DNA from 3 places in the Kitasatospora sp. NPDC088391 genome. Region 3 is predicted to be linked to each of the others. Evidence: predicted binding sites of a transcription regulator. Region 3 holds the regulator's gene; each other region holds the start of a gene.

Evidence for each region. Region 3 encodes HrcA, which represses chaperone genes, less so after heat shock. Its sites were predicted from a motif close to TTNGCACTCNGNNNNNCNGAGTGCNAA; they were not measured.
Region 1: groES (co-chaperone GroES) is a predicted target of HrcA. The motif match lies at 7,808-7,834, and genes of this name have one in related genera.
Region 2: groL (chaperonin GroEL) is a predicted target of HrcA. The motif match lies at 3,186-3,212, and genes of this name have one in related genera.

Annotation. Positions count from the first base shown of each region.
Region 1 covers NZ_JBIVNB010000008.1:202,190-212,449, reverse strand. The annotation lists gene ACIQBJ_RS23975 (alpha/beta fold hydrolase) at 1-673, shown strand, start outside; gene tsaE (tRNA (adenosine(37)-N6)-threonylcarbamoyltransferase complex ATPase subunit type 1 TsaE) at 738-1,247, shown strand; gene ACIQBJ_RS23965 (hypothetical protein) at 1,350-1,529, shown strand; gene ACIQBJ_RS23960 (hypothetical protein) at 1,551-2,135, opposite strand; gene tsaB (tRNA (adenosine(37)-N6)-threonylcarbamoyltransferase complex dimerization subunit type 1 TsaB) at 2,271-2,918, shown strand; gene rimI (ribosomal protein S18-alanine N-acetyltransferase) at 2,967-3,446, shown strand; gene tsaD (tRNA (adenosine(37)-N6)-threonylcarbamoyltransferase complex transferase subunit TsaD) at 3,439-4,527, shown strand; gene ACIQBJ_RS23940 (hypothetical protein) at 4,524-4,784, shown strand; gene ACIQBJ_RS23935 (polysaccharide deacetylase family protein) at 4,855-5,739, shown strand; gene ACIQBJ_RS23930 (methyltransferase domain-containing protein) at 5,715-6,893, opposite strand; gene ACIQBJ_RS23925 (hypothetical protein) at 6,916-7,212, opposite strand; gene ACIQBJ_RS23920 (hypothetical protein) at 7,261-7,722, opposite strand; gene groES (co-chaperone GroES) at 7,978-8,283, shown strand; gene groL (chaperonin GroEL) at 8,400-10,034, shown strand; gene ACIQBJ_RS23905 (LysR family transcriptional regulator) at 10,189-10,260, shown strand, end outside.
Region 2 covers NZ_JBIVNB010000009.1:252,405-262,664, reverse strand. The annotation lists gene ACIQBJ_RS26045 (glucosyl-3-phosphoglycerate synthase) at 1-260, opposite strand, end outside; SAM riboswitch class I at 399-526, shown strand; gene thrC (threonine synthase) at 544-1,824, shown strand; gene ACIQBJ_RS26035 (MoaD/ThiS family protein) at 1,884-2,162, shown strand; gene ACIQBJ_RS26030 (cold-shock protein) at 2,780-2,986, shown strand; gene groL (chaperonin GroEL) at 3,332-4,954, shown strand; gene ACIQBJ_RS26020 (hypothetical protein) at 5,129-5,488, shown strand; gene ACIQBJ_RS26015 (DUF4031 domain-containing protein) at 5,485-5,745, shown strand; gene ACIQBJ_RS26010 (hypothetical protein) at 5,753-6,391, opposite strand; gene ACIQBJ_RS26005 (ABC transporter ATP-binding protein) at 6,554-7,282, shown strand; gene ACIQBJ_RS26000 (ABC transporter permease) at 7,279-9,981, shown strand; gene ACIQBJ_RS25995 (PadR family transcriptional regulator) at 10,054-10,260, shown strand, end outside.
Region 3 covers NZ_JBIVNB010000006.1:124,031-134,290, forward strand. The annotation lists gene ACIQBJ_RS19795 (DUF2785 domain-containing protein) at 1-412, opposite strand, end outside; gene ACIQBJ_RS19800 (hypothetical protein) at 696-1,283, opposite strand; gene htpX (zinc metalloprotease HtpX) at 1,355-2,275, opposite strand; gene hrcA (heat-inducible transcriptional repressor HrcA) at 2,580-3,665, shown strand; gene dnaJ (molecular chaperone DnaJ) at 3,752-4,888, shown strand; gene ACIQBJ_RS19820 (16S rRNA (uracil(1498)-N(3))-methyltransferase) at 5,024-5,767, shown strand; gene ACIQBJ_RS19825 (PDZ domain-containing protein) at 5,849-9,049, shown strand; gene ACIQBJ_RS19830 (cobalamin biosynthesis protein) at 9,181-9,489, shown strand; gene ACIQBJ_RS19835 (hypothetical protein) at 9,537-10,260, shown strand, end outside.

The DNA of each region.
Region 1 (10,260 bases), on a different contig from region 3:
GCACTCGATGGGCGGCATGACGGTGATGGCGCTGGCCGCGCAGCACCCCGAGCTGTTCGCCGGGGGCGGCCGGGTCGCGGGCGTGGCGCTGGTCGGCACGCTGGCCGGCGACTGGGACTCGGTGCCGCTGGGCCTGCCCGCGCTCGGCGCCAAGGTGGTCAAGCGGGTCGCCCCGGGCGTGGTGCGGCTGCTCGGCCGCCAGGTCGAGCTGGTGGAGGCCACCCGGCGCTGGGGCTCGGACGTGGCGGCGGTGTTCTACCGCCGCTTCTCGTTCGGGAGCAAGGACGTCGACCCGGGGGTGGCCCGGTTCGCCGAGCAGCTGCTGGACGCCACCCCGATCGACGTGGTCGCCGAGTTCTACCCGGCGTTCTCCGCGCACGACAAGCGGGCCGCGCTGGCCGGGCTGGCCGGCGTCCCGACGCTGGTGCTGGCCGGCACCAAGGACCTGCTGACCCCGCCCGAGTACTCGGAGGCGATCGCCGCCGCGCTGCCCGACGCCCGCCTGGTGCTGGTGCCGGACGCCGGGCACCTGGTGATGCTGGAGCGCCCCGGCACCGTCGACCGCGAGCTGGCCGCCCTGCTGGAGCGGGCCGCCGCGCACGCCGGGACGGGCCCGCTCCCGGAGGCGGTCCGGGACCTGGCGACCGAGCCGGAGACCCCCGCCGCGGACTGACCGCGGGCGGCGCCCCCGCGGTGTGGCACCTTAGGGGTGGCCGCATCGATCGAAGAAGGACGCCATGGGTTCGCAGACCACTCTGACCGTCGACACCGCCGAGCGGATGACCGGCCTGGGCCGACGGCTCGCCGGGCTGCTGCGCCCCGGCGACCTGGTGCTGCTGTCGGGGGAGCTGGGCGCGGGCAAGACCACGCTGACCCGGGGCCTGGGCGAGGGCCTGGGGGTGCGCGGCGCCGTCACCTCGCCGACCTTCGTGATCGCCCGGGTGCACCCCCCGCTGACCGGCGGCCCCGCGCTGGTGCACGTGGACGCGTACCGGCTGGGCGGCGGCCTGGACGAGATGGAGGACCTCGACCTGGACGTGTCGCTGCCGGAGTCGGTGGTCGTCGTGGAGTGGGGCGAGGGCAAGGTCGAGCAGCTCTCCGAGGACCGGCTGGAGATCCGGATCGAGCGCACCCTGGGTGGCGAGGCCGCGGACGCCGTCGAGGAGGCGGACGGGCGCCGGGTCACCCTGACCGGGCTGGGCGGGCGCTGGGACGGTCAGGACCTCACCGGATTGGGTGAGAACTGAGCCGGGTTTCCGACAGCGTGTCGGCAAACTGTTGCGGCGCACCGCGCGGCCGTGATGGGATGGCGCCAGCAGGTTAGGTATGCCTAACTAGGGAGGCGCCCCATGGCGAGCACCACCCCCGGTACCGAGGACCGTCCCGCGACGACCGCCCGGGACGGCCGCGACGAGCGGTCGGAACGGACCGCCCGCCCGCTCGCCGCGCCCGTGCCGATGCGCGCCCTGCTGGCGTCCTGCCGCGCCGCGGCGGCGGTCTCCACCCCGCCGGAGCGCGACGCCGCCTGACGCCGGGCGACCGCCGCCCGCTCAGGCGACCACGACCACCCGGGTGCCGTTCGGCGCGAAGTCCCACAGCAGCTGGGCGTCCGGGCGGGAGGAGCGGATGCCGCCGGGCTTGCTCTTCGGGTCCGGCGCGGCGGTCGGCTGCGCGGACTCGTCGACCAGCGCGCTGAAGCCGAACACCGTGCCGGACTGCTGCGCGAACCGCACCACGTGCTCGACCTTGCGCCCGTCGGTGCCGTCGCTCGCCGCCGACCGGCTGTACACCGTGTACGCGCCGAGCGAGGGCTGCACGGCGCCCGGCGTCACCTTGAACGAGGCCAGCACCGGCACCGGCTTCTTCGGGTCGACCAGCCAGACCTGGCGCTCCTTCAGCGAGTACACCACCCGCAGGCCCGCGCCGGACTCGCCCGGCAGCGGCGGGGCGGACGGCTGCGCGCTCGCCGACGGCGCGGCCGACGACGGGGCGCCGGCGGCGCTGCTCGACGCCGACGGGGCCGCCGCCACCGCGCGCGAGGCGGCGCCGTTCGCCTGGAACGCCAGCAGCCCGACCACCGCGAGGGCCGCCAGGGTCAACCCGCCGACCACCGCACCAGGACCCAGCTTCGCCACGTCTCTGCTCCTCAACGCTCCGCATCCCACGTCCGAGAGCCCATCGTGCCAGGTTCGGACCCCTGTTCCGCCCTCTTCCGATCGTGTGTTCCCCGCCGTACGGAGCCCCGGGCCGGACCCTCTAACCTTGAACCCGTGCTCCTCCTCGCCTTCGACACCGCCACCCCCGCCGTCACCGCCGCCGTCCACGACGGCGAGCGGGTGCTCGCCGAGTCCTACGAGGTCGACGCCCGACGGCACGGCGAACTGCTGCTCCCCACCGTCGCGGACGTGCTGCGCACCGCCGGCGTCGACAAGCGCGACCTGACCCACCTGGCGGTCGGCGTCGGCCCCGGCCCGTACACCGGCCTGCGGGTCGGCCTGGTCACCGCGGCCGCCCTCGGCGACGCGCTCGGCCTGCCCGTGCACGGAGTCTGCACCCTCGACGCGATCGCCCACCAGGCCCGCGCCGAGGGCCTGGCCGGTCCGTTCACGGTCGCCACCGACGCCCGCCGCAAGGAGGTCTACTGGGCCTCCTACGACGCCGACGGCACCCGGGTCTCCGGCCCCGCGGTGGACCGCCCGGCCGAGATCGAACCGGGGGAGCGGACGGTCGGCGCGGGCGCGCTGCTGTACGGCCTGCCCGCCGCGAGCGGCCCCGAGCACGTCTCCGCGGGCGCCCTCGCCGACTTCGCGGCCCGCGCGCTGGCGGCCGGCCGCGCGCTGCTGCCGAACGCCCCGCTGTACCTGCGCCGCCCGGACGCCCAGGTCCCGGCCGGCTACAAGGCGGTGCTGCCGGCGTGAGCGGCGCCGGAGCGGTCGGCCCGCGTGGCTGAGTACGCGCTGCGTCCCATGCGCTGGTGGGACATCGAGCCGGTCATGGTGCTGGAGCACCGGCTGTTCCCCGAGGACGCCTGGTCGCGCGGGATGTACTGGTCGGAGCTGGCCGAGGCGTACCCGGGCGGCAGCCGGCACTACGTGGTGGCCGTGGACGCGGGCGGCGCCGTGGTCGGCTACGCCGGGCTGATGGCGGTCGGCGCGGACGGCGACGTGCAGACCATCGCGGTGGACACCGACCGGCAGGGCGCGGGCCTCGGCGCGATGCTGCTGACCGAACTGGTCGAGGAGTCGGTGCGGCGCGGCTGCGCCGAGCTGCTGCTGGAGGTGCGGGTCGACAACCTGCGGGCGCAGCGGCTGTACGAGCGGTTCGGGTTCGAGCCGGTCGGGATCAGGCGGGGCTACTACCAGCCCGCCAACGTGGACGCGCTGGTGATGCGTCTGGACCACCTGGCAAGCGATGCAAGCGATCTGAAGGATCATCACAATGGCTGACGAACCCCTCGTCCTCGGTATCGAGACCTCCTGCGACGAGACCGGCGTCGGCATCGTCCGCGGCACCACGCTGCTGGCCGACGCGGTCGCCTCCAGCGTCAACGACCACGCCCGGTTCGGCGGCGTCGTCCCGGAGATCGCCAGCCGGGCCCACCTGGAGGCGATGGTCCCGACCATCCGGCGGGCGCTGGACACCGCCGGGGTCAGGGCGAGCGACCTGGACGGCATCGCCGTCACCGCGGGCCCCGGCCTGGCGGGCGCGCTGCTGGTCGGCGTCAGCGCCGCCAAGGCGTACGCCTGGGCGCTGGACAAGCCGCTGTACGGCGTCAACCACCTGGCCTCGCACATCTGCGTGGACCAGCTGGAGCACGGCCGGCTGCCCGAGCCGACGATGGCGCTGCTGGTCTCCGGCGGCCACTCCTCGCTGCTGCTGAGCAGCGACATCACCTCCGACGTCCGGCCGCTCGGCGCGACCATCGACGACGCCGCGGGCGAGGCGTTCGACAAGGTGGCGCGCGTCCTCGGCCTGGGCTTCCCCGGCGGCCCGGTGGTCGACCGGATGGCGAAGGAGGGCGACCCGAAGGCGATCGCGTTCCCGCGCGGCCTGAACAACGCCGGGGACCCGGCGTACGACTTCTCGTTCTCCGGCCTGAAGACCGCCGTGGCGCGCTGGGTGGAGGCCAGGCGGCGGGCCGGGGAGCCGGTGCCGGTGGCGGACGTCGCGGCGTCCTTCCAGGAGGCGGTCACCGACGTGCTGACCCGCAAGGCCGTCCGGGCCTGCAAGGACAACGGCGTCGACCACCTGATGATCGGCGGCGGCGTGGCCGCCAACTCGCGGCTGCGCGAGATGGCCCGGCAGCGCTGCGACAAGGCCGGCATCGTGCTGCGGGTGCCCCGGCCGGGCCTGTGCACCGACAACGGCGCGATGGTGGCCGCGCTCGGCTCCGAGATGGTGTGGCGGAACCGCACCCCGTCCTCCTTCGACCTGTCCGCGGACTCCTCGCTGCCGGTCACCGAGACCCACGTCCCGGGCGCCGAGCACGGGGACGTGCACGCGCACGCCCACGAGGCGCTGAAGTGACCCTGGCGGCGATGTGGGAGGCCCGGGCGGCGGCCGGCCGGGGGGCCGAACTGCACGCCTGGGCCCGGGAGACGGCGCTGCCCGCGGTGCGCGGCGCGGCCGGCCTGGAGCGGGTCGAGCTGTTCACCGCGCCCGGCGAGCGGGTGCTGCTGATCGCCCTGTGGACGGGCGCGCCGCAGCCGGTGCCGGAGCCGCCCGCCGGGCTGCTGGCCCGCCCCGCGCACCACTGGACCTTCACCCGCACGGATGTCGGGTAGGCAACCGCGGAGCAGGTACCGTTCGTCCTGAACATCGACACGTGTGTAGAGGGCGAGCGGGGGGCATCCGGTGAGGACCAGGGCACGGATCGGGTACGGGGCGGGCGCGCTCGCCGTCCTGTTGGCGGCGAGCGGCTGCGGGAGCTCCGGGCCCGCCGACAAGCCCGCCGCGCAGACCCCGCCGTCCGCCGGCGCCCCGGGCACCCCGGGCGGCGGCGGCACCGCCTCCGCGCCCGCCCAGGACGCGGCCGGGGACGCCGCCTGGGCCAAGTGGGGCCTCAAGCCGATGGCCAAGGCGCCCGCCCCGCCCGCCGACAAGCCGATCAAGCTGGCGAAGACCGGCACCGTCCCGGTGTTCAGCGAGGTCCCCACCCAGGACAAGGTCGTCTTCGTCACCATCGACGACGGGGCCGAGAAGGACCCCAGGTTCGTCCAGATGCTGACCGACCTCAAGGTGCCGATCACGATGTTCCTGACCAAGGACATCGTCAAGAACGACTACGCCTACTTCAAGCCGCTCCAGGCGCTCGGCAACAGCATCCAGAACCACACCGTCAGCCACCCGGTGATGAGCAAGCTCGCGCCCGCCCAGCAGAAGTCGCAGATCTGCGACGACCAGGCCGCCCTCACCCAGCAGTACGGCACCGCGCCCTACCTGTTCCGCCCGCCCTACGGCGACGGCGCCAACACCCCGGCGCTGAACACCGCAGTGCAGGAGTGCGGGCCGCGCGCCGTCGTGCTGTGGCGCGAGTCCATGCAGATCCACGACATGCAGTACCAGGCCGCCGACAAGAAGCTCAAGAACGGCGACATCATCCTGGCGCACTTCCGCGGCCCGTCCGACCTCAAGGGCGAGACCATGACCCAGATGTTCGGCGAGATGCTCTCCCGCATCCAGGAGCAGGGCTTCGCGGTCGCCCGCCTCGACGACTACATCGCCAAGCCCGCCGGCTGACCCAGCATCATCACCGGGCCGGCCGCGGTGCGGGCCACGATCACCGTCACCGCGTTCGGCCCGGCCGGCTTCAACTGCCGCCGCAGCTCCTCCGGCACCACCTGGGCCCCGCGCTTCTTGATCACCACGGTGCCGATCCGGCGCTCCTTCACCAGCGCCTTCAGCCGCTTCACCTGGAACGGCAGTACGTCGGTCAGCTCGTACGCCTGCGCGTACGGCGTCGGCCGCAGCTCGTCCGAGGTGACGTACGCGATCATCGGGTCGATCAGCCGGCCGCCCACCGCCGCCACCACCTCGGCCACCATCCGGCCCCGGATCACCGCACCGTCCGGCTCGTACAGGTACCGCCCCACCGGGCCCACCGGCGGGTCCGGCAGCGCCCCGCCCGCCAGCGAGTGCCCGCCCGGCAGCAGCGTCGCCCGGTACGGCTCGGCGGCGGCCGTGCCGAACCACAGCACCGCCTCCTTCACCTCGCCCCGGTCCGACACCCACTCCGCCTCCGCACCCTCCGGCACCAGCTCGTGCGGGATCCCCGGCGCCACCTTCAACGCCCCGAACGGGGCACCGCGGGCCGCCTCCACCGCCCAGGACAGCGGCGGCGAGTACGCCTCCGGGTCGAACACCCGGCCGCGCGAGGTCCGCCGCGCCGGATCGGTGAACACCGCGTCGAAGCCCGCCGTGCCGACGTCCGCGACGTCCGCCCGGCGGACCTCCACCAGCTCCGCCACGCCCAGCGCCGCCGCGTTCGCCCGCGCCACCTCGCAGGTCAGCTCGTCCCGGTCCACCGCCAGCACCGCGATCCCGGCCCGGGCCAGCGCGATCGCGTCCCCGCCGATCCCGCAGCACAGGTCCGCCAGCCGCCGCACCCCCAGCGCCGCGAACCGGCCCGCCCGCCACTCGGCCACCGACCGGCGGGTCGCCTGCTCCACCCCGTGCTGGGTGAAGTACATCGCGGCGGCGTCCGCCCCGAACTTCGCCTCGGCGCGCTGCCGCAGCCGGGCCTGCTCGAACGCGGCCCGCACCAGCTCCGCCGGGTACTCCCGCCGCAGCCTGGTCGCCAGCGCCAGCTCCTCCGCCGCCGTGAAACCCCGCAACTCGGCCAGCAGCGCCTGCCCCTGCTCGGTCAGCAGCGCCCGGAACGACTCGATCTCCACCGCACCATTGTCACCGCTCCGGTCAGCGCCCCATCCGCGCCAGCGACAGCACCGCCAGCAGCGGCCCGAGCAGCCCCATCGCGGCCGGCGCGATCCGGTACCCCCGGCGCGCCGCCCCCACCAGGAACACCACCACCGGCGCCAGCGCCCCCACCGCCAGCGCGCCGCACAGCACCACCGCGACCGGCGCGTCCAGGGTCACCCCCCACACCGCCAGCACCGCCGCGTACACCGCCGCGCACAGCAGCGGCACCTCCGCCGCGACCAACCCCAGCGCACACAGCGCGTCCCGCCCCACCGGCTGCCGATTCACCGTCATGGGCCAAGCCTCGCAAGGGAGTTGGCCCACGCGCCTGAGTACCGGAACTCAGTTGTACGGGAGTTCCGTCGCGTTCCCGTGCTCGTCCCACCGGTAGCACTTCCCGCCGCTGTAGCAGGCGGTGTACGGGGTCCGCTTCGCGGGTGCCGGCGGGTCCACCGGCTGGGTCGGGTACAGCAGCACGGCCGCCACCACCACCCCCGCGAGCAGCACCCCCTGCACCGCGGCCGACCGCCGCTCCCGCAGCCACAGCAGCACCAGCACGACCAGCGCCAGCACCACCGCGACCACCAGGGCCGTCCGGAACGGCGTGTGGCTGGCGCTCGGATGCCGCACCACCCGGCCCCCGCCGTCCACCGGCAGCTCGCTCCCGAAGACGTGGCTGCCGCCCGCCATCAGTGCCGCCGTCCCCGAGACCGCCGCCAGCACCACGTCCAGCAGCACCAGCAGCGGCACCAGCCCGTGGAGCCCGGGTCGTTCCTCTTCCGCTTCCGCCCCCGTCGCACTCATGCGCGCATTGTGCCGAGGGGGAACGTCCGTTCGCACCGGAAGCGCGGAAAATCCCGGCCCGCGGCGAAACCCGGACGCGACTCCGTTGGCACTCTGGTTGACTGAGTGCTAACCGCGTCCTATGGTCGTTCCTGGCACTCTCCCCGGTGGGAGTGCTAACCGCGACGATGCGTGTCCGACCCCCGCGACGGCGGGCGCGTGCAGTCGCCACCTACCTGTAAGACAACCCCGTAATCTCCGAAGGGGAGCTCGGACGTGACCACCAGCAGCAAGGTTGCCATCAAGCCGCTCGAGGACCGCATCGTGGTCCAGCCGCTCGACGCCGAGACCACCACCGCCTCCGGCCTGGTGATCCCGGACACTGCCAAGGAGAAGCCCCAGGAGGGCGTCGTCCTGGCCGTCGGCCCGGGCCGCTTCGAGGACGGCCAGCGTCTGCCGCTCGACGTCGCCGTCGGTGACATCGTCCTGTACTCGAAGTACGGCGGCACCGAGGTCAAGTACCAGGGCGAGGAGTACCTCGTCCTCTCGGCCCGCGACGTCCTCGCGATCATCGAGAAGTAAGACGTCCGCGCAGTAAAGACGTCCCAGCCCGCCCCGGAACCGTGTCAGCACTGACAGGGGCCCGGGGCGCGGTTGTTGCTCCACGTACGCAGACCTACCCCTGAGGAAACGGGACCATGGCGAAGACCCTGCAGTTCGACGAGGACGCCCGCCGCTCGCTGGAGCGCGGTGTCAACAAGCTGGCCGACACCGTCAAGGTGACCATCGGCCCCAAGGGCCGCAACGTCGTCATCGACAAGAAGTTCGGCGCCCCCACCATCACCAACGACGGTGTGACCATCGCCCGCGAGGTCGAGCTCGACGACCCGTACGAGAACCTCGGCGCGCAGCTGGTCAAGGAGGTCGCCACCAAGACCAACGACGTCGCGGGTGACGGCACCACCACCGCCACGGTGCTGGCCCAGGCCCTGGTCAACGAGGGTCTGCGCAACGTCGCCGCCGGCGCCGGCCCGGCCGCCCTGAAGAAGGGCATCGACAAGGCCGTCGCCGCCGTCTCCGAGCACCTGCTGTCCATCGCCCGCGAGATCGAGGGCAAGGACGACGTCGCCGCCGTCGCGTCCCTCTCCGCGCAGGACACCCAGGTCGGCGAGCTGATCGCCGAGGCGATCGACAAGGTCGGCAAGGACGGTGTGATCACCGTCGAGGAGTCCAACACCTTCGGCGTCGAGCTCGAGTTCACCGAGGGCATGCAGTTCGACAAGGGCTACCTGTCCCCGTACTTCGTCACCGACGCGGAGCGCCAGGAAGCCGTCCTGGAGGACCCGTACGTCCTCATCACCCAGGGCAAGATCTCCTCGATCCAGGAGCTCCTGCCGCTGCTGGAGAAGGTCCTGCAGGCCGGCGGCTCCCGCCCGCTGCTGATCATCGCCGAGGACGTCGACGGCGAGGCCCTCTCCACCCTGGTGGTCAACAAGATCCGCGGCACCTTCAACGCGGTCGCGGTCAAGGCCCCCGGCTTCGGCGACCGCCGCAAGGCCATCCTGGGCGACATCGCCACCCTCACCGGCGGCCAGGTCGTCTCCGAGGAGGTCGGCCTCAAGCTCGACCAGGTCGGCCTGGACGTGCTCGGCACCGCCCGCCGGATCACCGTCACCAAGGACGAGACCATCGTGGTCGACGGCGCCGGCGACTCCGCCGAGGTCGCGGGCCGGGTCGCCCAGATCAAGGCCGAGATCGCCAACACCGACTCCGACTGGGACCGCGAGAAGCTCCAGGAGCGCCTCGCCAAGCTGGCCGGCGGCGTCTGCGTGATCAAGGTCGGCGCGGCCACCGAGGTCGAGCTCAAGGAGCGCAAGCACCGCCTGGAGGACGCCATCTCCGCGACCCGCGCCGCGGTCGAGGAGGGCATCGTGGCCGGCGGTGGCGCCTCGCTGGTGCACGCCGCCAAGGTCCTGGAGGGCGGCCTCGGCCTCTCCGGCGACGAGGCCACCGGTGTCGCCGTGGTCCGCAAGGCGCTCGCCGAGCCGCTGCGCTGGATCGCCCAGAACGCCGGCCTCGAGGGCTACGTCATCACCTCCAAGGTCGCCGAGCTGGAGCCCGGCCAGGGCTACAACGCCGCCACCGGCGAGTACGGCGACCTGGTCAAGGCCGGCGTCATCGACCCGGTCAAGGTCACCCGCTCCGCCCTGGAGAACGCCGCCTCCATCGCCTCCCTGCTGCTCACCACCGAGACCCTCGTGGTGGAGAAGAAGGAAGACGAGGAGGCCGCGGGCCACGGCCACTCGCACGGCGGCCACGGCCACAGCCACTGAGGCACCGGCCGTCAGGCACTGAAGGGGCGCGAGGAACCGCGCCCGGCCGCCGCACCCGCGTGGTGCGGCGGCCGGGACCGCGGCCACCTCGCGCCCTTTCGCGTGCGCCCGCGGGCCGCCCGCCGGGAGGGCGTTGTTCCGTACAGTTGACCGCGTGATCGAAGCCCGCCACCTCCGCGTCCTGCACGCCGTCGCCCGGACCGGGTCGTTCTCCGCCGCGGCGCGC
Region 2 (10,260 bases), on a different contig from region 3:
ACCGAGCCGGAGTCGACCACCACCAGCTCGTCGACCAGCGGGTGACGCTCCATCAGCTCGGACCGGATCGCGCCGACGATCGCGCCGACGGTGGGCTCCTCGTCCAGCGCGGGCAGCACCACGGAGACCGTGCCGGCCGGGCCGGCGGCGCGCTTGGCGGCGAGCAGGGCGGCGAGCGGCCGGTCGGCGGCCGTCCACGACCTGCGGCGCAGCCAGTCGGCCACCTCCGGCAGTACCCCGGGCTCGGGCTGCTCGGCCAAGGTCTCGCTCCCTGTCTCGGTTCGTCTCGGGTGTCGGACGGCAGGTGGGTCCACCGCCGCCTTCGGATACAGTCTTCGTAATGCGGTCGGACCTTCGCACGTCGGGGTCGCTCGCAGCGTACGACCACAACTTCACAGAGCTCATCCAGAGGGACTGAGGGAACGGCCCGTTGAAGTCCCGGCAACCCTCCCGTGCGGCCAGCAGGCCCGGCGGGACAGGTGCCAATTCCGTCCCGGACGCGACCGCGCTCCGGGGAAGATGAGGAGAAAGGGCCTCGCCACCATGGCTGCTGACACCGCCGCACCTTCCGCCGTCGACCTCGGTCCGGCCACCGCGCTGTCCTGTCGGGAGTGCGGCACGCGCTTCCCGCTCGGCCCGAGCTTCGCCTGTCTGGAGTGCTTCGGCCCGCTGGAGATCGCCTACGACTACGCGGGCTACGACGCCGAGGAGCTGCGCAAGCGGATCGAGGCCGGCCCGGCGTCGATCTGGCGCTACGCCCCGCTGCTGCCCGTTCCCGCCGACGTCGCGGGCAAGCCGAACCTGAACCCGGGCTGGACCCCGCTGGTCAAGGCCGACAACCTGGGCCGCGAGCTGGGCTTCACCGCGCAGCTGCACATCAAGGACGACTCCGGCAACCCCACCCACTCCTTCAAGGACCGGGTGGTGGCCTGCGCGATCGAGGCCGCCCGCGCCTTCGACTTCACCACCCTCTCCTGCTCCTCCACCGGCAACCTGGCCGGCGCGGTGGGCGCCGCCGCCGCCCGGGCCGGCTTCAAGTCCTGCGTGTTCATCCCGCACGACCTGGAGCAGGGCAAGGTCGTGATGGCCGGCGTGTACGGCGGCGAGCTGGTCGGCATCGACGGCAACTACGACGACGTGAACCGGTTCTGCTCCGAGCTGATCGGCGACCCGGCCGGCGAGGGCTGGGGTTTCGTCAACGTCAACCTGCGCCCGTACTACGGCGAGGGCTCCAAGACGCTGGCCTTCGAGATCTGCGAGCAGCTCGGCTGGCGGCTGCCCGAGCAGATCGTCATCCCGATCGCCTCCGGCTCCCAGCTCACCAAGATCGACAAGGGCCTGCAGGAGCTGATCAAGCTCGGCCTGGTCGAGGACCGGCCGTACAAGATCTTCGGTGCCCAGGCCGAGGGCTGCTCCCCGGTCTCCGCCGCCTTCAAGGCCGGCCGTGACGTGATCAAGCCGGTCAAGCCGGACACCATCGCCAAGTCGCTGGCGATCGGCAACCCGGCCGACGGCCCGTACGTGCTGGACATCGCCCGCCGCACCGGCGGTGCGGTCGAGGACGTCACCGACGCCGAGGTGGTCGAGGCGATCAAGCTGCTGGCCCGCACCGAGGGCATCTTCGCCGAGACCGCGGGCGGCGTCACCGTCGGCGTGCTGAAGAAGCTGGTCGAGACGGGTCAGCTGGACCCGGCCAAGGAGACCGTCGCGATCAACACCGGCGACGGCCTGAAGACCCTCGACGCGGTCGCCGACGCCGGCATGACCGCCGTGATCCGCCCGACGCTGGAGTCCTTCCGCGCCGCCGGTCTCGTCACCGCCTGACCTCCAGCCGTAGGACCCCCACGCCGCCCGTACGCCGCCGCACGCCCGAGGAGCCCCGCATGAGCGCCACCGTCCGCATCCCCACCATCCTGCGCACCTACACTGGCGGCGCCGCCGAGGTCACCGCCGAGGGCGCCACCCTGTCCGCCGTCATCGCGGACCTGGAGGCGAACCACGCGGGCATCGCCGCCCGCCTGCTGGACGACACCGGCAAGCTGCGCCGCTTCGTCAACGTGTACGTGAACGACGACGACGTGCGCTTCGCCGAGGGCCTGGACACCGAGATCAAGGACGGCGCCTCGGTGTCGATCATTCCGGCGGTGGCCGGCGGCTGCTGAGGCCGTACCGCATTCACGTCGCCGCCGCCAGACCCGGAATTGCTTTTCCGGCCCGTCCGGCGGCGGCTTCGTGCGTAACGGTGCGCGTATCGGCGGGAATGCCGGCGGGCCGCGGTTTCCCACCTGGTGGGCCGCTGGAATTCGGCTCGCGGCGGAGCGGTAGAGTGCCGGTGCGGGCGTTCCCCGCCGCGGACCGGTTCAATCCTGATTTTCCGCACTGCCTCGCACACCGCCGCACTGCCCGCACCGCACCGTGCCCCGCCCGTTCAGGACCGCCTTCCGTCCCGGGTTCCGTCCCGGCTTCCGAGACGCGGGCCGGACCGTCCGCCGACCTTTCTGTCAGGCCGCCGTCAGAATTATCCCGGCGTTTTGCGGTGATGCGTCCGTTATGCCCGGTGGCAATTGTCGGCCGATGCTCCTTTCGCCCCGTCATATCCCCGGCCCGGCTTGGCCATTCCCGGAAATTAGGGCCTGTTGCAGAGGGCGCATATCCGGATACATTCAGCCGCGACAGAGGCTGCGCCGTACGGGGGGGAGTCCCCAGGCCGGCCTTCCAGACCTCCGGGTCCGCGTCCGCGGATCTCTGAAGGGCCAGCACAGCACAAGGGGAGTTCGGAATGGCTCAGGGCACCGTCAAGTGGTTCAACGCCGAGAAGGGCTACGGCTTCATCGCGGTCGACGGTGGAGCGGACGTGTTCGTCCACTACAGCGCGATCCAGATGGACGGCTACCGCACCCTGGAAGAGGGCCAGCGGGTCGAGTTCGAGATCTCGCAGGGTCAGAAGGGTCCGCAGGCCGACATGGTCCGGGCCCCCGGCGCCTGACGGCACCGGCAGACCGACAGCGCACGGCCCGGCGGGCCTGTTCCCGACGCATCGCGTCCGGGGGCAGGCCCGTCGGCCTTTCCGGGGGCGCGGACGCCCTTTCCGGGGCCCCGGCGGCGGCCTGCGGGTTTCCCCGGGGAGCCACCGGCGCGGGCCGAATGGGCTTGCACTCGACACCCGAGAGTGCTAATCATTGGCGTTAGCACTCGCAGTGTGAGAGTGACAAACGGACCGGGCCGGTGAGGCTCCGGAGGCGGTAGGGGAAGGGACCCCCGCTTCCTGGGCCGTCCGTCGCGGGCACCCCTTGGTCCGAGCAGTCGACCGTGTCCCGGAGGACCACTTCTGATGGCCAAGATCATCGCCTTTGACGAGGAAGCCCGCCGCGGCCTTGAGCGTGGCATGAACCAGCTTGCCGACGCCGTGAAGGTCACGCTCGGCCCCAAGGGTCGCAACGTCGTCCTGGAGAAGAAGTGGGGCGCCCCCACGATCACCAACGACGGTGTCTCCATCGCCAAGGAGATCGAGCTCGAGGACCCGTACGAGAAGATCGGCGCGGAGCTCGTCAAGGAGGTCGCCAAGAAGACCGACGACGTCGCGGGTGACGGCACCACCACCGCCACCGTGCTCGCCCAGGCGCTCGTCCGCGAGGGTCTGCGCAACGTCGCCGCCGGCGCCAACCCGATGGCCCTGAAGCGCGGCATCGAGAAGGCCGTCGTCGCCGTCTCCGACCAGCTGCTGGCCCAGGCCAAGGACGTGGAGACCAAGGAGCAGATCGCCTCCACCGCCTCCATCTCGGCCGCCGACACCCAGATCGGCGAGCTCATCGCCGAGGCGATGGACAAGGTCGGCAAGGAAGGCGTCATCACCGTCGAGGAGAGCAACACCTTCGGCCTGGAGCTCGAGCTCACCGAGGGCATGCGCTTCGACAAGGGCTACATCTCCGCCTACTTCGCCACCGACCTGGAGCGCATGGAGGCGAGCTTCGAGGACCCGTACATCCTCATCGCCAACTCCAAGATCTCCTCGGTCAAGGACCTCCTCCCGCTGCTGGAGAAGGTCATGCAGAGCGGCAAGCCGCTCGTCATCATCGCCGAGGACGTCGAGGGCGAGGCGCTCTCCACCCTGGTCGTGAACAAGATCCGCGGCACCTTCAAGTCCGTCGCCGTCAAGGCCCCGGGCTTCGGCGACCGCCGCAAGGCCATGCTCGGCGACATCGCCATCCTGACCGGCGGCACCGTGATCTCCGAGGAGGTCGGCCTCAAGCTCGAGAACGCCGGCGTCGACCTGCTGGGCACCGCCCGCAAGGTCGTCATCACCAAGGACGAGACCACCATCGTCGACGGCGGCGGCGACAGCGACCAGGTCGCCGGCCGGGTCAACCAGATCCGCGCCGAGATCGAGAACTCCGACTCGGACTACGACCGCGAGAAGCTCCAGGAGCGCCTCGCCAAGCTGGCCGGCGGCGTGGCCGTCATCAAGGCCGGCGCGGCCACCGAGGTCGAGCTCAAGGAGCGCAAGCACCGCATCGAGGACGCGGTGCGCAACGCCAAGGCCGCCGTCGAGGAGGGCATCGTCGCCGGTGGCGGCGTCGCCCTGCTGCAGGCCGGTGTCGCGTTCGACAAGCTGGAGCTCGAGGGCGACGAGGCCACCGGTGCCAACATCGTCCGCGTGGCCCTGGAGGCCCCGATCAAGCAGATCGCGACCAACGCCGGCCTCGAGGGCGGCGTCGTGGTCGAGAAGGTCCGCAACCTGCCCGCCGGCCACGGCCTGAACGCCGCGACCAACGAGTACGTCGACCTGATCGCCTCCGGCATCATCGACCCCGCCAAGGTCACCCGCTCCGCCCTGCAGAACGCCGCCTCCATCGCGGCCCTGTTCCTGACCACCGAGGCCGTCATCGCCGACAAGCCGGAGAAGGCCTCCGCGGCCGCCGGCGGCGGCATGCCGGGCGGTGACATGGACTTCTGATCCCCCGGGATCGGAACGTTCCGCTCGTTCGCTCGTGAGGGCGGTCTCCTTCGGGAGGCCGCCCTCGCGGCGTTCCCGCCCGGGCCGCCCCTTTCCCGCCGCCGGCACCGTTCGACTTCGAGTCGAGTACGGCGGAGTTCCCGCTGCCGTGGCGGAGTGCGGGACAATGGGCGGATGGCCAGTTCCGACATCGAAGCCGCCCTGCACAGTGCGCGGGCGTTGATCCTCGCCGACCTGACCGCCCGGGACGTCGCGGAGGCGGCGATCGTCTCGTTGGTGGAGGACGCCGTCACCCATCGCCGGTGGTGGCTCGAACAGTGGCCCGCGGGCTGCGAGTTCGTGCTCGGGCTGATCGCGCAGGACGTGCAGGACGCGCTGCTGGAGTCCTACGGGCGGTGGCCGCTGTGCACCGCCTGTGCCGAGGAGGAGGACGACCCGCACGCGCTGGGCGTCGAGCCGGAGTTGGGGCCGGACCCGCACTGGGTGTGCGGGAAGCGCGGGGTGGCCGTGGCGCCCGTCGGCGGGCTGGCGTGATCCTGATCGATCCGCCGGATTGGCCCGGCCACGGGAAGTGGTGGTCGCACCTGGTCAGTGACGTCTCGCTGGACGAACTGCACGCCTTCGCCGCCGCGTTGGGGGCTCCCGCGAAGGGCTTCGAACGGGATCACTACGACATCCCGGCGCACTGGTACGGGAGGGCGGTGGCGCTGGGCGCGACCCCCGTGGCCAGCCGGGAGCTGGTGGCCCGGCTGACGGCGGCGGGGCTGCGGGTGCGCAAGCACGGCGGGTGAGGGGCCGTCAGGCGGTGAGCCGGTCCAGTTCGGCGTGCATGTTGGCGCGGGCCTGCGCGTCGTAGCGCGCGTGCGCCTCGGGGGTGCGGAACAGGGCGGGCAGGGCGAGGAGTTGGCGCAGGATCGCGGCGCGCCCCTCGCGGAAGGCGTCCGGCGGGACGAAGGCGTACTCCTCGCGGACGGCGGCGGTGTAGGCGGCGTACTGCTCGGGGGGCGCGCCGAGGACCGCGAGGTCGGCGTCGCAGAGCACCTCGCCGTTGCGGTCGCCGGGGTCGGGGTGGTGGGTGGTGGTGAGGCGGACCAGGCGGGCGACCTCGTGCACCAGGGGTTCGGGCAGGCCCGCCTCGCGCAGGGCGCGGCAGGCGAGGCCCGCGCTGCGCTCCTCGTTCTCGGAGCGGTCGGGCCGGTAGACGGCGTCGTGGAACCAGGCGGCCAGCCGGACGGCGTCGGGGTCGTCGGCGTGCCCGGCGAATTCGTCGACCCGGTCCAGGACCGCCGCCAGGTGGGCGGTGGTGTGGTAGCGGCGCTGCGGCTCGGCCCAGCGGGCGAGCAGGTCGTCGGCGTAGGGCCCGGGGTCGGCGGTGGCACCGCAGCGGGTGAGCAGGTCGTGCCAGCGAGCGGACAGCGAGGCGGTCATGGCGGCCATTCTGCTCCCTCCGGGTTCCTGCCGGGGTCGGTGTCGCCGTCCCCGCCGGTGTGACCTAGCCTATATGTAGTTCGCCGACTTATGTCGCAGACTTGAGTACTCGACGGCCAGCGGCTATACATACTCGGTATGCAAGACGTTCCGCTGTTCCGAGGGGGAGCCATGACCGGATCACTCGCGCAGGCCGTCCTGCGCCTGGAAGGCGTCGGCCGCGTGCACGGCAAGGGCGCCGCCGAGGTGCACGCCCTGCACCCGATCGACCTGGAAGTACGGGCCGGGGAGTTCCTGGCCGTGATGGGGCCCTCCGGCTCCGGCAAGTCCACCCTGCTGGCCCTGGCCGGAGGCCTGGACCGCCCGTCCACCGGCCGGGTGCTGGTCGAGGGAACCCCGCTGGAGGGCCTGAGCCGGGCCGGGCTGGCCGACGTGCGCCGCCGCTCGGTCGGCTACGTCTTCCAGTCCTACAACCTCCTCCCGTCGCTAACCGCGGCCGAGAACATCGCCCTGCCGCGCGAACTGGACGGCGTCTCCGCCCGCGCCGCCCGCAAGGAGGCGCTCGCCGCGCTCGCCGAGCTGGGCATCGGCGACCTCGCCGACCGCTTCCCCGAGGAGATGTCCGGCGGCCAGCAGCAGCGGGTCGCGATCGGCCGCGCCCTGGCCGGCGAACGCCGCCTGGTGCTGGCCGACGAACCGACCGGCGCACTGGACTCGGCCACCGGCGAGGCCGTGCTGGAACTGCTCCGGTCCCGCTGCGACGCGGGCGCCGCCGCCATGATGGTCACCCACGACGCCACCCACGCGGCCTGGGCGGACCGGGTGGTCTTCCTGCGCGACGGCCGGATCGTCGACGAGGCCGTGCACCGCGCCCCGCAGCGGACGGGAGCGGCCCGATGAGCACCTGGCGCCCCCTGCTCCGGATCGCCCGCCGCGACGCCTGGCGGGCCAAGGGCCGCAGCGCCCTGGTCGCCGCGATGATCGCGCTGCCGGTCCTCGGTGCCACCGGCATCGACGTGGTCCACCGCAGCACCCAGCTCGCCCCCGCCGAGCGCGCCGACCGGCTGATGGGCCGGGCCGACGCGCTGATCGGCGCCCACGACCCCGGCCACACCCTCCAGCAGGCGGTGTTCCCGGCGGACGGCGTGGTCGTCCTGCCCCGCCGCCCCGCGGACGGGCCCACCGCCGAACAGAAGCGCGCCGTCGAGACCGAACCGGACGTCCTGCTGCGCGAACTGCTGCCCCAGGGCAGCACCCTCACCCCCGCCCGGACCGGCCCGGTCGCGGTGGTCGGCAGCAAGGACGGCCTGGCCTCCGTCGACACCTTCGAGGCCGACCTGGCCGGGCAGCTCTGGCAGGGCCGGATCGACCTGGTCTCCGGCCGGGCCCCCGCCGCCCCACACGAGGCCGCCGTCACCGCCGGCTTCCTGGACGCCACCGGCCTGCGGATCGGCGACAGCGCGGTCTTCCGCGGCCTGGAGTCCACCCCGTTCCGGCTGACCGGCGTGGTCGAGCACCCCGCCGACCTGAACAAGGTCGAACTGGTCGCCCGCCCCGGCGAGCTCTACCAGCCGCTGGACGCCGCGATGGCCGCCGCCGGCATCGCCCCGAAGACCGAGGGCGCCGAACAGGCCGCCGCCCGCAAGGCCGCCTGGCTGGTCACCCTGCCCGCCGGCGCCCCACTGGGCTGGGACAAGGTCACCGAACTCAACCGCTACGGCTACACCATGGCGAGCCGTCAGGTCGCCGCCCACCCGCCCGCCGACGCGCTGCACATGGAGGAGGGGGTCACCGAGAAGGAGGAGCGCGAGCGCCGGGTGATGACCATCGCCACCACCGCCGCGATGGCGCTGCTGGAGGTCGCCCTGCTGGCCGGACCGGCCTTCGCGGTCGGCGCCCGCCGGGCCCGCCGCCAACTCGCCCTGCTCGGCGCGGCCGGCGGCCGCCCCGGCCACGTCCGGACCGTGGTGCTCGGCGGCGGCCTGGTGCTCGGCGCGGTCGGCGCCGCCCTCGGCGCGGTGCTCGGCACCGGCCTGGTCGCCGTGCTGCGCCCGCAGATCGAGAGCTGGGGCGGCAGCCGCTTCGGCGCCCTGACGCTCCGTCCGCTCGACCTGCTGGTGATCCTGCTGGTCGGCGTCGCCACCGCGCTGGCCGCCGCCCTGCTGCCCGCCCTGCAGGCCGGCCGCCGCGAGGTGCTGGCCGGGCTCACCGACCGCGACCCGGCGCGCCGCTCCGCCCGCTGGGTGCCGCCGCTCGGACTCGCCGTCGCCGTCGCGGGCGCCGCGCTCGCCCTGTACGGCGCCGTGCTGGCCCCCGCCGGCGGGATGCCGGTGCTCGGCGGCCTGTCCGCCCGCACCCTCTGCGTGCTCACCGGCGGCGTGCTCGCCGAACTCGGCCTGCTGCTGGTCATCCCGCTGCTGCTGGCCGGCCTCGGCCGACTCGCCCGCCGCCTCCCGGTCGGCCCCCGGCTCGCCCTGCGGGACGCCTCCCGGCACCGCTCCCGGACGGCGCCCGCCGTCGCCGCGGTGCTCGCCGCCGTCGCCGGCGCGGTCGCCGTCGGCGTCCACACCGCCGGCGCCGAGGCCCAGGACCGGGCCACGTACCGGCTCGACCAGCCGCCCGGCGCGGTCCGGATCGACCTGTACGGCGACGCCGACGCGATGCCGCAACTGCGCACCGCGGTGCCCCAGGACATCCCGGAGCTCGGCGAGCGCGCCGACCTCTACCAGGCCGTCTACGTGTTCTGCGACAACTGCCAGTCCATGGTGACGGCGCAGGGCGGCAAGTCCTTCGAGGAGAGCCGCGGGCGCTCCGCGGTGGTCGGCGACGCCGCCGTGCTGCACAACCTGCTGGCGCTGCGCGACCCCGCCGCCGAGACCGCGCTCGCCGCGGGCAAGGCCGTGGTCACCGACCCCGCGTACCTGCACGACGGCAAGGTCGTGCTCCAGATGCAGGGCAACGCCATGGAGCCGAAGACCCTGCAGGTCGACGCGGTGCTGGTCGACCGCCCGGTCGGACAGCGCTACGCGCCGGTGGTGGTCCCGCCGCGGACGGTCGAGCGGCTCGGCCTGAAGACCGCGCCCGCCGGGGCGGTCTGGCTGCCCGCCGGACCGGTCTCCGAACGCGCCGAGCAGCGCGCCGCCGCCACCGTCGCCCGGCTCGCCCCGCACTCCGAGCTGAGGGTGGAACGCGGCTTCCGGGCCCAGGACAGCGTCATGCAGATCGCCATCAGCGGCTTCGCCGCCCTGGTCGTGCTCGGCGCCGCCATGGTCTCCACCGCGCTGGCCGCCGCCGACGCCCGCCGCGAGCGCGCCGTGCTCTCCGCGGTCGGCGCCCGCCCCCGCACCCGGCGCACCGTCGCCGGACTCCAGGCCGGACTGATCGTCCTGTTCGGCGCCCTGCTCGGCACCGTCAGCGGATTCGTCCCCGCCTACGCCCTGCTGCGCTCCCGGGTGGCCGGCATGATGGGCGCGCCCACCGTGCTGAACCCCGCCGACGTCCCCTGGGCGAGCATCGGACTGCTGGCCCTGGCCCTGCCGCTGTTGGCCGGACTGCTCGGCGCGGCCCGCCGGGACGACACCGCGGGCTGGCGCGGCTGACGGACCGGCGGTGCGCGGTCGGCGGCCGGGCGGGGTGGCGCGGATAGGCAGTCCGGCGATATATGTAGTCGTATGACCGAACGCGCCATGCAGGAGCCCACGCTGCTGCTGCTCACCGCCCTCGCCGACGCCCCCCGGCACGGATACGCGCTGATCCAGGAGATCGACGCGATCTCCGGGGGGCGGGTGAAGATGCGGACCGGCACCCTGTACGGCGCGCTCGACCGGCTGCTCCAGCAGGGCCTGATCGAGGTCTCCGCCGAGGAGATCGTCGACGGC
Region 3 (10,260 bases):
GCTCCGGGGCGACGGCCGGGTGCTGCCCGAACGCGGCCAGCAGATCGGCGCCGTGCGCGACGGCGTGCAGCCAGCCCAGCTCGGGATGGTGGCCGCGCAGGTCGGCCTCGGCGGGGTACCAGCGGGCGAACGCGTCGACCCACCCGGGCCGCAGGGTGCCGGCCGCGACGAGACGGGCCAGCACCAGCGGGGCGAAGGTCCGGGCCTGGACCTCCGGGTCGGCGAACCGCCCCGCCATCACGTCGCCGAGCGCCAGCCGGCGCCCCTCCGGGAGACCGGGCACCCAGCCGGCCAGCCGCGGGTACGCGTGCTCGTCGCGCTCCACCGGGTCGGGCGAGCGCAGCGCCGCGACGACGGAGGCCAGCTCGGCGTCGGACGGGTCACGGTCGGGCAGCGCGCTCCAGTCGATCACGACCGGCCACCCTAGACGCGCGCCCCTGCGGCCACCAGCGAATAACCCGCGGGGCGGGGAGGAGGAGGGGGAGGCCGGAGAAGGGCAAGCGTGTGGGGAAGGAGAGCGAAGGCCGGGAGGAGGAGAACGGATGCAGGGAGGAGAGGGAGGCGGGAGCAGGGGCGGGACCCGGAGCGGGGCAAGGGGATGGGAGGACAGCGAAGGCGGGGCCGGTAGAGGGGACGGGGAGGTGAAGGGCGGGTGCCGGAGGGAGGAGGTGTGGGCGGAGGAGAGGCGCGCGGGTTCAGGCGAGGCCCGGGGCGCCCCAGACCGGGAACCAGCGGGAGAGGTCGGGTTCGATCCGGAGGTCGTTGCCGAGCATGGCTTTGACCTGGAGCTCCAGGGCGTTGTCGCGCTTCTCGCCGCCGCCCGGCACCGGGGCGAAGGGGTAGAAGGTGCCGCGCTTGTACAGGTACACCAGGGCGAGTGCCCGGCCGCCGGTGTCGCGGAAGCCGACCAGGGAGCAGAGCAGTTGCGGGCCGAAGCCGTTGGCCTCCAGCTCGCTGTTGACGGCGTGCAGGTCGTTCACCAGGTCGGGCAGTTCGTCGGGGGTGTGCCGGGCCAGCAGCCAGGAGTACCCGTACCCGTCCCGGGACGCCTCCACGGGGGTGCCGCCGCGGTCGGTGTCGGCGTCCAGCAGGGCCCGGACCTGGGCCTGCACTTCGGCGAAGGCGCCGCCCTCGACGGCGGCGAAGCAGACCGAGCCGAGCCCGGTCGGGGTGAACCCGGCGGCGGCCTGCAGGGTCAGCGCCGCCGAGGGGACGCCGAACAGCTGGTCGAGGTCGGGCTTCACCGGCTTGGTCCGGCCGAACAGCGCGTCCAGGAATCCCACGGGGCAAGGCTCCTCACGGATCGTTGGAGGGAAGGCGGAGGGAAGTCGAAGGGAGGGCGGAGAGGCGGCGGTCACTGTCCGAGTTCGCCGGAGATCTTGGCCAGCTGCGCCAGCCGCTGCTCCAGCGACGGGTGGGTGGAGAACAGCTGGCCGGCGGCCTCCCGGGCGCTCAGCGCGGGCGCGAAGTAGAAGGCGTTGTAGGGCTGGGCCTGCCGCAGGTCCTTGGTCGGGATGGCGCCGATCTGCCCGGTGACCTTGGTGAGCGCCGAGGCCAGCGCGGAGGGGCGGCCGGTCAGCTGGGCGGCGGCCCGGTCGGCGGCGAGTTCGCGGTAGCGGGACAGCAGCCGGGTGAGCAGGAAGCTGATCGCGTACACCACCATCGACACCAGCGGGATCAGGATCATCGCGATCGCCGCGTTCTGGTCGTTGCTGTTGCGGTTGTTGCCGCCCATCATGCCGCCGTACATCGCGATCCTGGTGATCGCGCCGGCCAGCACGCCGAGGAAGCCGGCCACCGTCATCACCGCGACGTCCCGGTGCGCGACGTGCGACAGCTCGTGCGCGAGGACGCCCTCCAGCTCCTCCGGCTCCAGCCGGCGGAGCAGGCCGGTGGTCACGCAGATCACCGCGTTCTGCGGGTTGCGGCCGGTGGCGAAGGCGTTCGGCATGTCGTTGTCGGCGACCGCGACCCGGGGCTTGGGCATGTCGGCGAGCGCGCACAGTCGGTCGACGGCGCCGTGCAGTTCGGGGTACTGCTCGGGGGTGACCCGGTGGGCGCCCATCGCCCGTTCGGTGATCTTGTCGGAGAACCAGAACTGAGCGACGAACAGGCCGCCGGAGATCAGCACCACCAGCGGCCAGGCGCCGCGCAGCAGCACGATCAGCAGGCCGGTGAAGCCCACGTAGACCAGGCCGATCAGGAACATGGTCAGGACCATCCGGCCGGTCAGTCCGCGATCGGGGGCGAACCGGGAGTGCTGTGCCGCAGCCATGGCTGCTCCTCCTCTGCCTGGCGGGGCCGCGCCGACGCCGCCCCGCTCGCCTTCGATGCTGCCACCGGGCGGGGCCGCGGGCACCATGCGAAACGGGGGGAATCCGGGGGGAATCCGACACGCGCGGAGCGGGGGACGGTTTTCGGACGAGGATCACGCGGGCGGACCGTTCCTGCCGTCAGGCCCGGGCCGTACACTGGCACGTAAGGTTCTGGCACTCTGCCCAGTTGAGTGCCAGGCGGGGGCGGTGAGCACCCGGCGACCGGACCGACCAGACCGACGGACGACGACGGAGGTGCCGACCATGCCGGACGACGGCAAGCCCGACGGCAAGCCCGACGGCCGCCTGATCGAGACCCGCCCGTCCGTGCGTCCGCTGGACGAGCGGCGACTGGCGGTGCTCCGCGCGATCGTCCAGGACTACGTGGGCACCGAGGAGCCGGTCGGTTCCAAGGCGCTGGTGGAGCGGCACAACCTGGGCGTCTCCCCGGCCACCGTCCGCAACGACATGTCCGCGCTGGAGGAGGAGGGGTACATCCACCAGCCGCACACCAGCGCGGGCCGGATCCCCACCGACAAGGGCTACCGGCTGTTCGTCGACCGCCTCGCCGAGGTCAAGCCGATGACGCCGCCGGAGCGCCGGGCGATCCGGCACTTCCTGGAGGGCGCGGTCGACCTGGACGACGTGGTGGCCCGCACGGTGCGGCTGCTCGCGCAGCTGACCCGGCAGGTCGCGGTGGTCCAGTACCCGTCGCTGACCCGCTCCACGGTCCGGCACATCGAACTGGTGTCGCTCACCCCGACCAAGCTGATGCTGGTGCTGATCACCAACACCGGCCGGGTCGAGCAGCGGATGGTCGACTGCCCGGGCCAGGTCGGCGAGGCCCTGCTGGGAGACCTGCGGGCCAGGCTGAACGGCATGGCGGGCGGCTGCCGGCTGCCCGAGGTGCCGACCGTCCTGGAGGACCTGCCGGCCGGTTTCGAGCCGGCCGAGCGGGCGGTCGTCGGCACCGTGCTGAACGTGCTGTTCGAGGCGCTGGCCGAACAGAACGAGGAGCGGATCATGCTGGCGGGCACCGCCAACCTGACCCGTTTCGGTCACGACTTCCCGCTGACCATCCGTCCGGTGCTGGAGGCACTGGAGGAGCAGGTGGTGCTGCTGCGCCTGCTGGGTGAGACGGCGGACTCGGCGATGACGGTCCGGATCGGGCACGAGATCGCCTACGAGGGGCTGAATTCCACGTCGGTGGTCTCGGTCGGTTACGGTTCGGGCGACCAGAGCGTGGCAAAGCTGGGAGTGATCGGTCCGACCAGGATGGATTACCCGGGCACAATGGGGGCGGTGCGCGCGGTGGCACGGTACGTCGGCCAGATCCTGGCCGAGTCATAGCTGCTCAGGACGGCACGGTCTGTGTGGGACACTCACGCAGCGTCATCGCAGAGCACTTCTAGAGGCGGAACAAACCGGAGCATTTGGTGGCCACGGACTACTACGCGGTACTCGGCGTCCGACGCGACGCGGGGCAGGACGAGATCAAGAAGGCGTTCCGACGCCTTGCCCGTGAACTGCACCCGGACGTCAACCCGGACCCGAAGACGCAGGAGCGGTTCAAGGAGATCAACGCCGCCTACGAGGTGCTCTCCGATCCGCAGAAGCGTCAGGTCTACGACCTCGGCGGCGACCCGCTGTCGCCCGGCGGCGGGGCGGGCGGGTTCGGCGCGGGCGCGGCCGGGTTCGGCTTCTCCGACATCATGGACGCCTTCTTCGGCGCCGCGACCGGCCAGCGCGGCCCGCGTTCGCGCACCCGCCGCGGCCAGGACGCCATGATCCGGCTGGAGATCACCCTGGAGGAGGCCGCGTTCGGCACCACCAAGGAACTCCAGGTCGACACCGCCGTCACCTGCACCACCTGCAGCGGCGAGGGCGCGGCCCCCGGCACCTCCGCGCAGACCTGTGACATGTGTCGCGGCAAGGGCGAGGTCTCCCAGGTCACCCGGTCCTTCCTGGGCCAGGTCATGACCTCCCGGCCCTGCCCGCAGTGCCAGGGCTTCGGCACCGTCGTGCCGACCCCGTGCCCGGAGTGCGCCGGCGACGGCCGGGTCCGGGCCCGCCGCACCCTGACGGTCAAGATCCCGGCCGGTGTCGACAACGGCACCCGGATCCAGCTGGCGGGCGAGGGCGAGGTCGGCCCCGGCGGCGGCCCCGCCGGCGACCTGTACGTGGAGATCGCCGAGAGCAGCCACCCGACCTTCCAGCGGCGCGGCGACGACCTGCACTGCACCGTCACCATCCCGATGACCGCCGCGTCGCTCGGCACCCAGGTGCCGCTGCAGACCCTGGACGGCCTGGAGGAGGTCGACATCCGGCCCGGCACCCAGTCCGGCCAGTCGATCCCGCTGCACGGCCGCGGCATCACGCACCTGCGCGGCGGCGGCCGGGGCGACCTGATAGTGCACGTCGAGGTGCAGACGCCCACCAAGCTCGACCCCGAGCAGGAGGAGCTGCTGCGGCGGCTCGCCGTGCTGCGCGGCGAGGAGCGGCCGTCCGGGCAGTTCGCGCCCGGCCAGCAGGGGCTGTTCTCCCGGCTGAAGGACGCCTTCAACGGGCGCTGACGCCCGTCCCGGGGCCGGGGGCGGCGGGGCGACACGTCCCGCCGCCCCCGGCCCCCGCCCGTTCCCCGCCGCGGCGGGCCCGGCCGCTGCCCGCCGGAGCCCCGCCGCGCCCCCGTCGAGAGGGTTGCCGTACCGATGACCGCACCGGTGTTCGTCGTCGAGGACCTGGCGGGCGCCGCCCCCGGCGCCACCGTCCGCCTCGACGGCCCCGAGGGGCGGCACGCCGCCGCCGTCAAGCGCCTGGAGCCCGGCGAGGCCGTCACCCTCGCCGACGGCCGGGGCCGGGGCGCGGACGGCACCGTCGCCGCCGTGCACGGCAAGGACGCGCTGGACGTGCTGGTCACCGCCGTCCGGGAGGAGCCCGCGCCGGTGCCGCGGATCACCGTGGTGCAGGCCCTGCCCAAGGGCGACCGGGGCGAACTCGCGGTCGAGACGATGACCGAGGCCGGCGTCGACGCGATCGTGCCCTGGGCGGCGTCCCGCTGCATCACCCAGTGGAAGGGCGAACGCGGTGCCAAGGCGCTCGCCAAGTGGCGGTCCACCGCGCGGGAGGCCGGCAAGCAGTCCCGGCGGCTGCGCTTCCCCGAGGTCCACGACCTCGTGACGACCCGTCAACTGCTGCCGCTGCTGGCCGCCGCGGAGTTCGCCGCCGTCCTGCACGAGGAGGGCGCCCGGCCGCTGGCCGGCGCCGAACTGCCCGCCGCGGGCGGCATCGTGCTGGTGGTCGGCCCCGAGGGCGGCGTCTCCCCGGAGGAGATCGCGGCCTTCGCCGAGGCCGGGGCCGCCCCGCACCGCCTCGGCAGCTCGGTGCTGCGGACCTCCACGGCGGGCGTCGCCGCGACCGCGCTGCTGCTCGGCCGCACCGGCCGCTGGGGCTGAACGACGGCGTCCCGCGCGGCACGCGTCCCGTCCGTCCGGAATCCCCGGCAGCGCGCCGGTTCCGCCGCCTAGGGTGGCAGGATGACGGACTCGACGCGCGGCTATCTGCGCCACCCCCATCTGCACGGCGACCTCGTGGCCTTCGCCGCCGAGGACGACGTCTGGCTGGCACCGCTGGACGGCGGCCGGGCCTGGCGGCTGACGGCCGACCGGGCGCCGGTCGGGTCGCTGCGCTTCGCGCCGGACGGGCGGACGCTGGCCTGGACCTCGACCCGGGACGGCGCGCCCGAGGTGCACGTCGCCCCGGTCGAGGGCGGTCCGGCCCGGCGGCTGACGTACTGGGGCAGCCCGTACACGGCGGTGGCGGGCTGGACCGCGGACGGCCGACCGGTCGCGGTGACCGCCGCCGGCCAGGCCACCACCCGCCGGACCTGGGCGTTCGCGGTGCCGCTGGACGGCGGCGAGCCGACCAGGCTGCCGTACGGCCCGATCGGCTCGCTGGCCTTCGAGCCGGTGCCGGAGGGCGCGACCGGCGGCCGGGTGCTGCTCGGGACGGCGGGCCGGGACGCCGCGCACTGGAAGCGCTACCGCGGCGGCCGGGCCGGGAAGCTGTGGATCGGCGCCGCCGGGTTCGAGCGCCTGCACGCCGAACTGGACGGGCAGTTGGAGTGCCCGATGTGGGTCGGCGACCGGGTCGCGTTCCTGTCCGACCACGAGGGCGTCGGCCGGCTCTGGTCCAGCCTCCCCGACGGCTCCGACCTGCGGGCGCACGGCCCGGCCGACACCGCCTTCTACGCCCGGCAGGCGTCCACCGACGGCACCCGGGTGGTCTGGCAGAGCACCGGCGGACTGTGGCTGCTGGACGACCTGGACGGGGCCGAGCCGCGCCGCCTCGACGTCGCCCCGGCCGGCCCGCGCACCGGCCGCCAGCCGTACCCGACGCCCGCCGCCGGGCAGGTCGAGACCGCCGTCGCCGACCGCACCGGCCGGGCCGCCGCCGTGGTGGTGCGCGGCACCGTGCACTGGGTCACCCACCGGGAGGGCCCGGCCCGGGTGCTCGACGAGACGCCCGGGGCGCGCGGCCGGACGGTCCGGGTGGTGCCCGGCGAGGACGGCGCGCAGGGCGCGGTCTGGGTGACCGACGCGGCGGGCGACGACGCCATCGAGTACGCCCCCGCGGTGCTCGGCGCCGAGCGCCGCCGCCTCGCCGCCGGGCAGCTCGGCCGGGTCCGCGAACTGGTGGTCTCCCCGGACGGCCGGCAGCTCGCGGTGGCCTCGCACGACGGCCGGGTGCTGCTGGTCGCGCTCAGCGACGGCGCGGTCAACGAGCTGGCGCACAGCGGCGACGGCGAGGTCTCCGGGCTGGTGTTCAGCCCCGACTCGGCCTGGCTGGCCTGGTCGCACCCGGTGTTCGGCCCCTGGTCGCTGCGCCAGATCAAGCTCGCCGACCTGACCTCACGGACCGTCAGTGACGCCACCCCGCAGCGCTTCCACGACTACTCGCCGGCCTTCACCGCCGACGGCCGGCACCTGGCCTTCCTGTCGGTCCGCACCTTCGACCCGGTGTACGACCAGCACGCCTTCGACCTGTCCTTCCCCGGCGGCACCCGCCCGTTCCTGCTGACGCTGGCCGCCGACACCCCGTCGCCGTTCGGCCCGCAGCGGGCCGGGCGGCCGGCCGGCGGCGAGGAGGACGAGGCCAAGGACGGCGACAAGGGCGAGTCCGCACCCACCACCCGGGTCGACCTGGAGGGCCTGGCCGACCGGATCGTGCCGTTCCCGGTCGAGGCCGGCCGGTTCGGCGAACTGCGCGCCGCCAAGGACGGCGTGCTGTGGACCAGGCTCCCGTTCTCCGGCGAACTCGGCGACACCGCCGCCTCGTTGGACGACGAGCCGGCCCGCACCGGGCTGGAGCGCTACGACCTGCGCAAGCGCCGGGTGGAGGAACTGCTCTCCGGCGTCGACGGCTTCCACGTCTCCGGCGACGGCACCCGGCTGGCCGTGCTGGACGGCGGCGCCCTGCGGATCGTGCCGTCCGAGCAGCGGGCCGGCGAGGAGGAGGTCACCGACGTCGACCTGGACCGGGTCCGGGTCACCGTCGACCCGGCCGCCGAGTGGCGGCAGATGTTCGACGAGAACGGCCGCCTGATGCGCGACAACTTCTGGCGCGCCGACCTCGGCGGCGTCGACTGGGCGGGCGTGCTGGACCGCTACCGGCCGCTGGTCGAGCGGCTCGGCAGCCACTCCGACCTGGTCGACCTGCTCTGGGAGACGGTCGGCGAGCTCGGCACCTCGCACGCCTACGTCGTCCCGCCCGGCCGCGGCACCGACGCGGCCCGCCGGCAGGGCCTGCTCGGCGCCGACCTGGTCCGGGACGGCGAGGTGTGGCGGGTGGCCCGGGTGCTGCCCGGCGAGTCCTCCGACCCGCGGGCCCGCTCCCCGCTGGCCGCGCCCGGCGTGGCGATCCGCCCCGGCGACGCGATCCTCGCCGTCAACGGCCGCCCCGTCGACCCCGTCACCGGCCCCGCCCCGCTGCTGGCCGGGACCGCCGACCAGCCCGTCGAACTCACCGTCGCCGGCCGGGACGGCGGCGAGCGCCACCCCGTGGTCGTCCCGCTCGACGACGAGGAGGCGCTGCGCTACCACGACTGGGTGGCCGGGCGGCGGGCCGCCGTCCGCGAACTGTCCGGCGGCCGGCTCGGCTACCTGCACGTCCCCGACATGCAGAGCGCCGGCTGGGCGCAGATCCACCGCGACCTGCGGGTGGAGATGGCGCACGAGGGCCTGCTGGTCGACCTGCGGGAGAACCGCGGCGGCCACACCTCGCAGCTGATCATCGAGAAGCTGTCGCGCCGGATCGTCGGCTGGGACCGCGGCCGCGACCTCGCCAACCCCGAGCCCTACCCCGGCGACGCCCCGCGCGGCCCCGTGGTCGCGCTCGCCAACGAGGCCTCCGGCTCCGACGGCGACATCGTCAACGCCGCCGTCCAGGCCCTCGGCATCGGCCCGGTCGTCGGCACCCGGACCTGGGGCGGGGTCATCGGCATCGACAGCAAGTACGCGCTGGTCGACGGCACCGCCGTCACCCAGCCCAAGTACGCGTTCTGGCTGGAGGGCTACGGCTGGGGCGTGGAGAACCACGGCGTCGACCCCGACGTCGAGGTGCCGATCCCGCCGCACGACTGGGCGGCCGGCCGCGACCCGCAGCTGGAGACCGCCGTCCGGCTCGCCCTGGAGTCACTGGAGCGCACCCCCGCCAAGACCCCGCCGCCGCTCGACTGACCCGGCGCCGGGAACCGTTCGCCACCGGAGGACCGGCCGCTGTCAAGAGGGCCGGTTCTCCGCACCCCCTGTTGACTGCGTCTCGTCACCGCTAGGGTGCCCGCAGTGACCGAGCGACGGCGGGGGGAACGTTGGCAGCACCGGACTTCGACGTGGACCACGACGCCCTGGAGGAGTGCGCGAAGCGGCTCGACCGGGCCGGGGAGGACCTGGAGGCGGTGGCCGGGCGGTTCCGCGAACCGCCGCACTTCGACCGGGACTTCTTCGGCGACTACGGCGTCGCCGAGGCGGCCGCCGGGTTCTTCGCGCACTGGCAGGACGAGCGCCGGCTCGACATCGAGGCGCTGCGCGAACTCGCCGGGAAGGTCCGGCAGAGCGCCGCCAACTACCGGGACACCGACGCGGCGGTGGCCGCCGCGGTCGGCGGCCGGCCGGGCTGAACCGCGTCCCGGGGACGGCCCGAGCCGGCTGAAGGGGAGTCAGCAGTATGTCGACACAGCGCGAACGGGTCGAGGCGCTCGACCGCACCGTCGAGAGCGCGCACGGGATGTGGGGCGCGGGGGAGCTGCGCCGCGCCGTCCGCGCGGCGATCCGGCAGCCCGGGCCGAGCGGCGTCCCCGGCACGATCGGCTCGCTCGCCGAGGACTTCGGCTGGGCCGCCGGCCAGGTCGACCGGGTCCAGGCCGAGGTGGCCGGCGTCGCCCGCGGCAGCCTCCCGTCCGCCTGGACCGGCCGGGTCGGCGAGCGGGCCGCCGAGGCCGTCACCGCCACCGCCCACGACCTGACCCGGACCACCGAGGCCCACACCCGGGCCGCCCGGGTGCTCGCCGACCTCTGCGACACCCTGGCCGAGGCCCAGGCCACCCACGCCCGCGCCGGCGGCCCGCTCCAGCACGCCGCCGACCTGCTGGACCGGATCACCGGCTGGGGCGGCCTGCCCGACCCGCTCGCGTGGGACGACGACACGATGCACGAGGCCCAGGCCGAGGCAAGGTACGCCGTCGGTCTGATGCTGAACGCCGCCGTCCGCGCCGAGGAGGCCGGCCACCGGGCCGCCGCCGAACTCAACCGGCTCGCCGCCCAGGCCGAGGCCGCCCGGATGAGCGGCGGCAGCCTGGGCGCCGCCGACCGGATCGTCCTCACCGACCCCGCCGCGATCGGCGACCGCAACCGCATCCTCGGCGCCGACGGCGCCGAACGGGCCGGCCGCT